One region of the Rhodoferax sp. GW822-FHT04A08 genome, then DNA from elsewhere that is predicted to be linked to it. Evidence: predicted binding sites of a transcription regulator. Region 1 holds the regulator's gene; the other holds the start of a gene.
What was found. Region 1 encodes HrcA, which represses chaperone genes, less so after heat shock. Its sites were predicted from a motif close to TTAGCACTCNNNNNNNNNGAGTGCTAA; they were not measured.

Region 1 (4,659 bases):
CTTTGGCATGTGCCAGGGTGGTGCTGGAGAGTTTCTCGCCACCCAGCATGCGCGCAATTTCGCCCACCCGTGCTTCGCCCAGCACCGCGGTAACGGTGCTGAGTGTGATCTTGCCTTGCATCTGTTTGGACACTCGCATGTGGTGATCGGCGCAGGCAGCCACCTGGGGCAAATGGGTCACGGCCAGTACCTGACGGTCCACGCCGAGCTGGCGCATCAGCCGCCCCACGGTCTCGGCCACGGCGCCACCCACGCCGGAATCCACTTCGTCAAAGACCAGGGTTTGTGCGGTGCCCAATTGGCTGGTGGTCACGGCAATGGCCAATGCCATGCGAGAGAGCTCACCGCCGGAAGCCACCTTGCCCACCGGTCGTGGGGTACTGCCGGCGTGGCCAGCCACCAAGAACTGCACCTCTTCCAGGCCGCTTTGTTGTGGCTGAGCCAGTGGCTCCAGCGCCACCACGAACTGCCCACCCTGCATGCCCAGACCCTGCATGGCTTGGGTGATAGAGGCTGCCAGTTTGGGCGCGGCTTTGGTGCGCTGGCCCGACAGCACCTTTGCTTCGGCCATATAGGCCGCGTGCGCCTTGCGCTCGGCCTTTTCCAAGCCTTGCAGATCGGTGGCGGCGTCCAGCTGGGCCAGCTCTTCGCGCCATGAGGTGAGCAGGGTTGGCAACTCTTCGGGGGCGCGTTTATAGCGGCGCGCCAGGGACACCCACAATGTCATGCGGGCATCCAGTTCGGCCAGCCGTTCGGGATCGAGTTCGGTGCGCCTTGCATAGCCGCGCAGGGTGCGCACCACGTCTTCCACCTGGGCCACACTGCTGGAAAGTGCCGCGACAGGTTCGGCAAAGTCGGGCTCCAGGTGGGCCTGGTGTTGCAAGGCCAGCAGCGCTGCATTCAAGGCGTGCAGGGCATTGGTGTCGGCGTCTTCCAGCAATTCCACCACGCCTTGTGCGGCGTCCAGCAGGGCCTGCCCATTGGCCAGACGGCTGTGGTTGGTGTTGAGTTCGGGCCATTCGTCGGCCTGCGGGTTGAGCTTTTCCAGCTCGCCGATCTGCCAGGCCAGACGCTCACGCTCACGTTGCAGCGAGTCCTGTGCTTGCGTGGCTTTTTCCAGTGCAGCCTGGGCAGTGCGCCACGCGGCCCAGAGCTGGCTGAGTGTGGCTGTGGAAATCTTGGCGTACGCGTCGAGCAGTCCGCGTACCGCATCGGGTCGGGTCAGGCTTTGCCAGGCGTGCTGTCCATGGATGTCCAGCAACTGCTCGCCGATGCTGCGCAGCTGCTGCGCGGTGGCCGGGCTGCCATTGACCCAGGCGCGGCTCTTGCCCTGGGTGTCCACCGTGCGGCGCAGCAGCAGCGAGTCGCCCGCTTCAAAGCCAGCTTCATCCAGCAGGGCCTGCAAGGCTGGCGCATGGTCAAACTCTGCGCTCACGTCCGTGCGCGAGGCGCCTTCGCGGATCACTCCCACATCGGCACGCGCACCTGTGACCAGCTGGAGCGCGTCCACCAAAATGGATTTGCCCGCGCCCGTTTCGCCGGTCAGCACGGTGAAACCGCGCTCCAGCTCCAGCTCCAGTTCGCTGACGATGACAAAGTCCCGCAGGACGATGCGCTTCAAGGCCATGGCTCAGACTACCCCTTCATTCCAATGCATTTTCTGACGCAGCGTATCAAAGTACGACCAACCTTTGGGATGTAAGAACTTCACCCGGTGCTCGGAGCGCGTGACCACAATGCGGTCGCCGTGCATCAGGGATGCCAGACTTTGCGTATCAAAGCTGGCGCTGGCATCGCGCCCGGCAACGATCTCCACCGCGATTTCGCCCGCGCTGGTCAGCACAATGGGCCGGTTGGACAGGGTGTGCGGCGCGATCGGCACGATCACCCAGCCGTCAATGGCTGGATGCATCAGTGGCCCGCCAGCGGACAACGAATAGGCGGTAGAGCCGGTGGGGGAGGCGATGATCAGGCCGTCGGCGCGCTGGTTCGCCACAAAGTGCCCATCCACCTCCATGCGCAACTCCACCATGCCCGAACTGGCGCCGCGGTTGACCACCACGTCGTTCATGGCCAGCGCGCTGAAGACGCAAGTGCCATCGCGAACGACCCGGCCCTGAATCAGGCTGCGCTGGTCTTCCATGTAGTCACCCGCCAGCATGGGCGCCAATACTGCCTTGTACTGACCAAAGGGGATATCGGTGATGAAGCCCAGCCGACCCTGGTTGATACCGATCAGCGGCACCTTGTAGGGCGCCAACTGGCGGCCCACACCCAGCATGGTGCCATCACCACCCACCACCAGACACAGGTCGCATTGCTGGCCAATCGCGTCCACATTCAGTGTGGCATAGCGCGTCATGCCCATGTTGGAAGCGGTTTCGGCCTCCAGATACAGGTCGCAGCCCAGGTCCAGAACGTAGTTGGCGATTTCCTCCAGCGCCTGGCGAGAATGCGCGCCAGCCGGCCCGGAAATGGTGCTCTGGTACTTGCCGACCAAAGCGACTTGGCGAAATTGAGACAGCGACTTCATTCGCAAATTAGAGCACTAAAATGTTTACATGCTCGATGAACGTTCCAAGTTGTTGCTGAAAGCTCTGGTAGAGCGCTACATAGCCGACGGACAACCTGTTGGCAGCCGCACACTGTCAAAAGCATCGGGCCTGGAACTGTCGCCTGCCACCATCCGCAATGTGATGTCGGATCTGGAGGAACTGGGGCTCATCGTCAGCCCCCACACTTCGGCCGGGCGCATACCCACGGCGCGCGGCTATCGCCTGTTTGTGGACACCATGCTCACGGTGCAGCCTTCGCAATATGCATCGCACAGCCTGGCTCCGGACCAGCCGCAAAAGGTCATCTCCAATGCGGCCAACCTGCTGTCCAACCTGTCGCAGTTTGTGGGTGTGGTGATCGCGCCACGCCGCACATCGACCTTTCGCCACATGGAGTTTTTGCGCCTGTCGGAGAAACGACTGCTGGTCATCATTGTCTCGCCCGACGGCGATGTGCAAAACCGCGTGATCTTCACCGAGGTGGACTACTCACAGTCCCAATTGGTGGAAGCGGCCAATTTCCTCAACAGCAACTACGTGGGGCTGGACATCGACCAGGTCCGTACGCGCCTTCAGGGGGAGGTGGAAAGCCTGCGCTCCGAGATAGCCAATCTGATGCAGGCGGCGGTGAACGTCAGCTCGGAGGCCATGAGCAATACCGAGGATGAGGTGGTGATCGCTGGTGAGCGCAACCTGCTCTCCGTGTCCGACTTTTCCAGCGATATGAGCCATTTGCGGCGCGCCTTTGACCTGTTCGAGCAAAAGGCCCAGCTCATGCGTCTGCTGGACATCGCCGGTCAGGCTGAAGGAGTGCGCATCTACATTGGCGGCGAGAGCCAGGTGGTGCCGTTTGAGGAGCTATCCATCGTCAGCAGCCCCTACGAAGTGGATGGCAAGGTGGTGGGTACGTTGGGCGTTATCGGCCCAACACGCATGCCCTATGACCGCATGATCCAGATTGTGGACATTACGTCCAAATTGGTCAGCAACGCGCTAAGCCACCACAGCAAATAGGGCTGCGGGGCGCTGGCGGGGCCGTCAGGCCAGTGAAATGGCGTTCAGGCCGAATTCGTGCATGCCCTCGCGCAGCTCTTCAATGGAGACGATGAAGTGCTTGGAAACAATGGTGACGGCATCATTGTTGGCCGCCTGCTCCAGTGGAATGAAGGAGCGGGTGTCATTGAGCAGATCCTGCAGCCGGTGTTCCTTGGGCAGGTGAATGTAACCGCGGTAGCGTGAACCATCGTGCATCAGCACGGAAACCAGGATGGCGTTCGTTTCTTTACGCGGATCGCTTGATGATTGAGTCATGGAATTCCCCCTTGCCGTTGCCGACAATGCGCACTTGTTTGCCAGAGATTCTATCCAGCCTGGGTCCTTTTGAGAGGGTTTTCACGGATGCTGATGTTGCGCCCAGGTTTGGTGCGGCGTCAACCCCATTACAATCTCGCCTTCGGTTGGGCCGTTAGCTCAGTTGGTTAGAGCAGAGGACTCATAAGTGCGCCTTGGATAGGGCGCTTTTTCGTGGTATTCGAAGGAATACGTCCCTGGGGAATGGGGACTAAAGCAGCGACTTAGCTGACCGAAGGCAAACGTGGCGACACGAGCCTGAAATCAGCGATACCTGATGGGGAAAGCCCAAATGGGACAACAGCATGTCGTTAAAAGGCGAGTGAGGGGTAATTTGCAGCCCCGAGAGGTTCGTCAGCTATGCAAGGTATGGTGAAGGTTGAATTACTTGAACTCTAGTCCGACCGGGGTATGTTCGACAACCCTCAGACACGCAAGTTTACGTCTGAGATTTACGGTCGGGGGTGACGATTATGAGCACCCCCGAATCCTCCCGTAAGAACGGCTCCCAAGTAGGGATGACAAGGACGAAAAGAGCACCTAACCCTTGACAACGGAAAAGTGTTAACCAAGGGATTGCCTACGGGAAGTAATTCCTAGAAGTGATCAAAACTCCAGAGGTGAAAGCCTCTATAGGACACGTCATGAACGTTCTAGGGGTGAAAGATCACGGATCTTCTTTTTCCGGCGACGGGAGAAGTTATGATTGGCAACGGAACAGTGATAGTACTAGGGTCAGAGAAAAGTTGGGACG
Region 2 (4,659 bases), on a different contig from region 1:
CGGCGGCAGATAGACCGCGTGGAACACGCGCGCGAACAGAGGCCGGCCAATGGCGCCTAGGCGGATCAGCTCACGCATCTTGCGGTGGGTGGCGGCGTTGCGCAGGTGGTGGTTGGTGGCCATCACCACGCCCGCCTGCTGGCAGGCCCGCACCATGATCAGGGCATCTTCCGTGGTCAGCGCCAGAGGCTTTTCACACAACACGTGTTTGCCTGCCGCCGCTGCGGCCAGAACCTGGTCGCGGTGCAGCTCGTTGGTAGTGCTGATGTAGACCGCATGTACGTCCGGGTCGGCCAGCAGTGCGTCCAAGGAACTGTAAGCGCGCGGTATGCCCAGGTCATGCGCAAACTGATCGGCGCGCTCCTGCTGACTGCTCATCACCGCCTGTACGCGATGGCCGGCTTGGGCACGGATGGCATCGACCATGTACTGGCGGGCGATGGTGCTTGCGCCTATGAGGCCCCAGCCGGTAGTAGCTACTTGTTGGTTCATTTTGCTTTTTGCCGTATGCTTATTGGAACGTTGCAATAGATGAATTATTGGAACGTTCCAAAGCATTTGACAAGTGTTAATTCAAGAACCTAGGGAAAACACCAATCCGCCATGGCTACCAGACCACCGAGCACGCGCACCATCACCATCGTCGATGTGGCTGCCGAAGCCAATGTTTCCAAATCCACCGTCTCCCTGGTGCTCAAGGGCAGCCCGCTGATCAAAGGAGAAACAGCAGATCGCGTCAAGGAGGCGGCACAGAAGCTGGGCTACGTCTACAACCGGCGCGCCGGGGAACTGCGCGGCAAATCCTCCAACGCCATTGGCGTGGTCATCAATGATCTGATGAACCCCTTCTTTGCCGAGATCCTGGTGGGCATAGAACGCAAGCTGGTGGAAGCCGGTTATGTGGTTCTCATGGCGCATACGCGGGAAGACGTTGCGCTGCAGGACAAGGTGCTGCAATCCATGCGTGAGCAGCATGCCGCCGGGATCATGCTGTGTCCGGCACTCAACACGCCGCGCTCCATTCTGAAAACCGTCCAGAGCTGGGGCATCCCGCTGACCGTGTTTGTGCGCAATCTGGGGCCTGGAAGCTACGACTTTGCCGGCGGGGACAGCGAGCGCGGCGTCTACCTGGCCACCACCCACCTGATCGAGGCCGGGCACAAACGCATCGGCTTTCTGGGTGGCCAGAACGGCGTGGTGTTTACGCAGCGACTGTCCGGCTACAAGCAGGCGCTACAGGCCCATGGCATGGAATTCAAAGAGGAGTTGGTCATCCATGCCAACCCCAACCGGGAGGGCGGCCACCAGGCCATGAACGCCTTGCTTGCCATCACCCCACCCGTTACCGCAGCGGTGGGCTACAACGACATCGTGGCCTTTGGCGCTTTGTCGGCACTGGGCGAAAAAGGACTGCGGGCTGGCTCCGATATCGCCCTGTTCGGCTTCGACAACGTGCTCGACTCCGCCCACTCCAATCCACCCCTGAGCACGGTGGACATACGTCCCAGCGAGCTGGGCGAACAGGCGGCTTCCATCCTGCTGCAGCGCATTCAGAACCCGAATGCCAAGCGCATGATCTACACCTCGGCTCCGGAGCTGGTGATTCGCCAGACCGGCTGAACAAAGGGGTGTGGTCCAGCGGCCCAAAGCGGACCATTTGGGCGATAGCCCCAGCCGCTTTACACCATTGACACGAACAATTAGCACTCTCTATACAGGAGTGCTAATATCATGCAATGAACACAAGGAGTTCTGCTATGACTGCTTCCCTGACCGTCCCAACCAACGCACTTTCGGTGGCCAACCCCTGGTCGCTGGTGCCACCGCTGGGCAATCTGGACGCCTATATCTCTGCGGCCAACCGCCTGCCTATGCTCACCCTGGAAGAAGAGCAGGAATACGCACGCAAGTTCAAGCAGGATAACGATCTCGAAGCCGCCGGAAAGCTCGTGCTCTCGCACCTGCGTCTGGTGGTCTCCGTGTCCCGTCAGTACCTGGGCTACGGACTGCCCCACGGCGACCTGATCCAGGAAGGCAATGTGGGCTTGATGAAGGCGGTCAAGCGTTTTGACCCCGATCAAGGCGTGCGCCTGGTGAGCTATGCCATGCACTGGATCAAGGCCGAAATCCACGAATACATCCTGAAAAACTGGCGCATGGTCAAGGTGGCCACCACCAAGGCCCAGCGCAAGCTGTTCTTCAATCTGCGCTCCATGAAGCAACGTTTCAAGAGCGACGACGCGGCAGCCGACCTGGGCACCCACCGCGACACACTGAACCCCGAGCAGATCGACGCCATGGCGCGCGAACTCAACGTCAAGCCGGAAGAAGTGATCGAGATGGAAACGCGGCTTTCCGGCGGTGACGTGTTGCTGGACCCCAGCCCGTCTGACGACGGTGAAGACGCCTTTGGCCCTATCGCTTACCTGACCGACACCAACCACGAGCCGGTGGCCATGATCGAAGCGCGTCAGCGCGACATTCTGGCAACCGACGGCATTGCCACGGCACTCAACAGCCTGGATGCACGCAGCCGCCGCATCGTGGAAGAGCGCTGGCTCAAGGTCAATGACGACAACTCCGGCGGTATGACACTGCACGACCTGGCCGCCGAATACGGTGTCAGTGCCGAGCGCATTCGCCAGATCGAGGTGGCAGCCATGAAGAAGATGAAGACGGCGCTGGCCGCCTACGCCTGATCACCTAGCAACATAAAACAAAGCCCCCGCAGCCCTGAACTGCGGGGGCTTTTTTTCATGCCCTGCGCGTTTACGCGCCTTTGAGCAGGGTCTGGATGTCCTTGATCACCGCATCCTTGGGGCTGCCGTAGCGAGAGAATAAACGCAGTTGCCCTTTGGGGTCGTAAATGTAGCTGCCCGCCGAGTGGTCCATGCTGTAGCTGGTGGGCGTCTTGCCTTCCACCTTCTTGTAGTACACCTTGAAGTCCTTGGCTACTTGCTCCAGCTTCTGGGGCGGCGCGTAGAGAGCTAGGAAGGTCGGATCAAAGTTTTCCATGTAGGCTTTGAGCAGTTCCGGGGTGTCGCGTTCGGGATCAACCGACACAAACAGCACCTGCAGCTTGTCGCTATCGGCGCCCAGCGCCTTTTTGACCTCGGCCATGTCGGCCATGGTGGTGGGGCACACGTCGGGACATTGGGTATAGCCAAAGAACATCACCACCACCTTGCCGCTGAAGTCCGTCAGGTGGCGCAACTTGCCGTTGTGGTCGTTCAACTCGAAAGCTTTGGCGTAATCGGCGCCGGTGACATCCACCGCGGAGAAGGAAGGTTTGGACTCGAAGCAGCCCCCCAGCAGCACGCTGGTAGCAAGAAGGGTTGCAGCGGCCAGGCGCTGCAGGGTTTGGCGTTTATGGGTCATAGAGCCGTCAATCAAAGCAGATAGTGGTCCAATAGTAGCGCCGCGAACAGGGCGCTCAGGTGGATCAGGGAAAAACGGAAGGTCTTGCGCGCCAGCTCATCCGAATAATTGCGCAGCAACTTCCAGCCATACCAGCAAAAGCCCACGCTCAACGCCACGGCCACGGCCAAGTACAGCCAGGAGCTCATGCCGTAGACAAATGGGAGCAGACAGGCCGCAAACAACACAAAGGTGTAAAGCAGGATGTGCAAGCGGGTGAATTCGCTGCCGTGTGTGACCGGCAGCATGGGCAATCCGGACTTGCGATAGTCTTCCACGCGGTACAGCGCCAGGGCCCAGAAATGCGGTGGCGTCCACAAAAAGATGATGAGAAACAGGATGATGGCTTCGGGCCCTACGTCACCCGTCATGGCAGCCCAACCCAGCACCGGCGGCATGGCACCAGAAGCGCCGCCGATCACGATGTTCTGCGGCGTCAGCGGCTTGAGAATGACGGTGTAGACGACCGCGTACCCGACAAAGGTGGCAAAGGTCAGCCACATGGTCAGCGGGTTCACCCATAAGTACAACAACGTTGAACCCGCGATGCACAGGATGGCGGAGAACACCAATGTTTGCGTGTCACTCAACTGCCCGCGCGCCGTGGGCCGCCACGAGGTGCGTTTCATCTTGGCATCGATTCCTTTTTCCACGATGCAGTTGAAGGCGGCAGCAGCTCCCGCCACCAGATAGATTCCCAGACAGGCCAGTGCCGCCACGCCGACCTGTGCTGCACTGGGAACACCAGGAACAGCCAGCACCATGCCGATGAGCGCGCAAAACACAATGAGCTGAATCACGCGGGGTTTGGTCAGCGCATGGAACTGGCGCAGCACCGTCATATTGATCATGTAGAAGTTCGCAATCATTCAGTCACCTTTGCCTTGCACAGCGCAAGCATCCACACCAGCGCAGCCACCATGCCGGCGGCTCCACCGGTATGCGAAATGGCGGCCGCCATGGGCCAGCCCAGCACCACATTGCTCAATCCCGTGGCCAGTTGCAACAAGACCAAAGCCCCCAGCCAGCGGGCTGGTCTTTGCAACAGATCGTCTTTGCGCAGCCACCACGCCAGTGTGGTCAGAGCCAGTGCGGTGACCATGGCCAACAGGCGATGGGCCACGTGTATCGCAGTCATGGCCTGAAAGCTCAGGACGGTACCATCGGCGCTTTCGCCCAGCGGGCGCCAGATTTCAAAGCCACGCGCAAAGTCCATGGTCGGCCACCACTGTCCCTGGCAGC

Region 2: the regulator HrcA is predicted to act here: its motif matches at 1,701-1,727, upstream of rpoH (RNA polymerase sigma factor RpoH).

What each region holds. Positions count from the first base shown of each region.
Region 1 covers NZ_JBXAMW010000014.1:90,062-94,720, forward strand. Annotated here, with positions in the region: gene recN (DNA repair protein RecN) at 1-1,627, opposite strand, end outside; gene AC1RMF_RS21410 (NAD kinase) at 1,631-2,533, opposite strand; gene hrcA (heat-inducible transcriptional repressor HrcA) at 2,562-3,569, shown strand; gene AC1RMF_RS21420 (DUF6812 domain-containing protein) at 3,594-3,866, opposite strand; tRNA gene AC1RMF_RS21425 (tRNA-Ile) at 4,654-4,659, shown strand, end outside.
Region 2 covers NZ_JBXAMW010000016.1:45,418-50,076, forward strand. Annotated here, with positions in the region: gene AC1RMF_RS22225 (Gfo/Idh/MocA family protein) at 1-492, opposite strand, end outside; gene AC1RMF_RS22230 (LacI family DNA-binding transcriptional regulator) at 604-1,620, shown strand; gene rpoH (RNA polymerase sigma factor RpoH) at 1,758-2,699, shown strand; gene AC1RMF_RS22240 (SCO family protein) at 2,770-3,378, opposite strand; gene cyoE (heme o synthase) at 3,390-4,286, opposite strand; gene AC1RMF_RS22250 (COX15/CtaA family protein) at 4,283-4,659, opposite strand, start outside.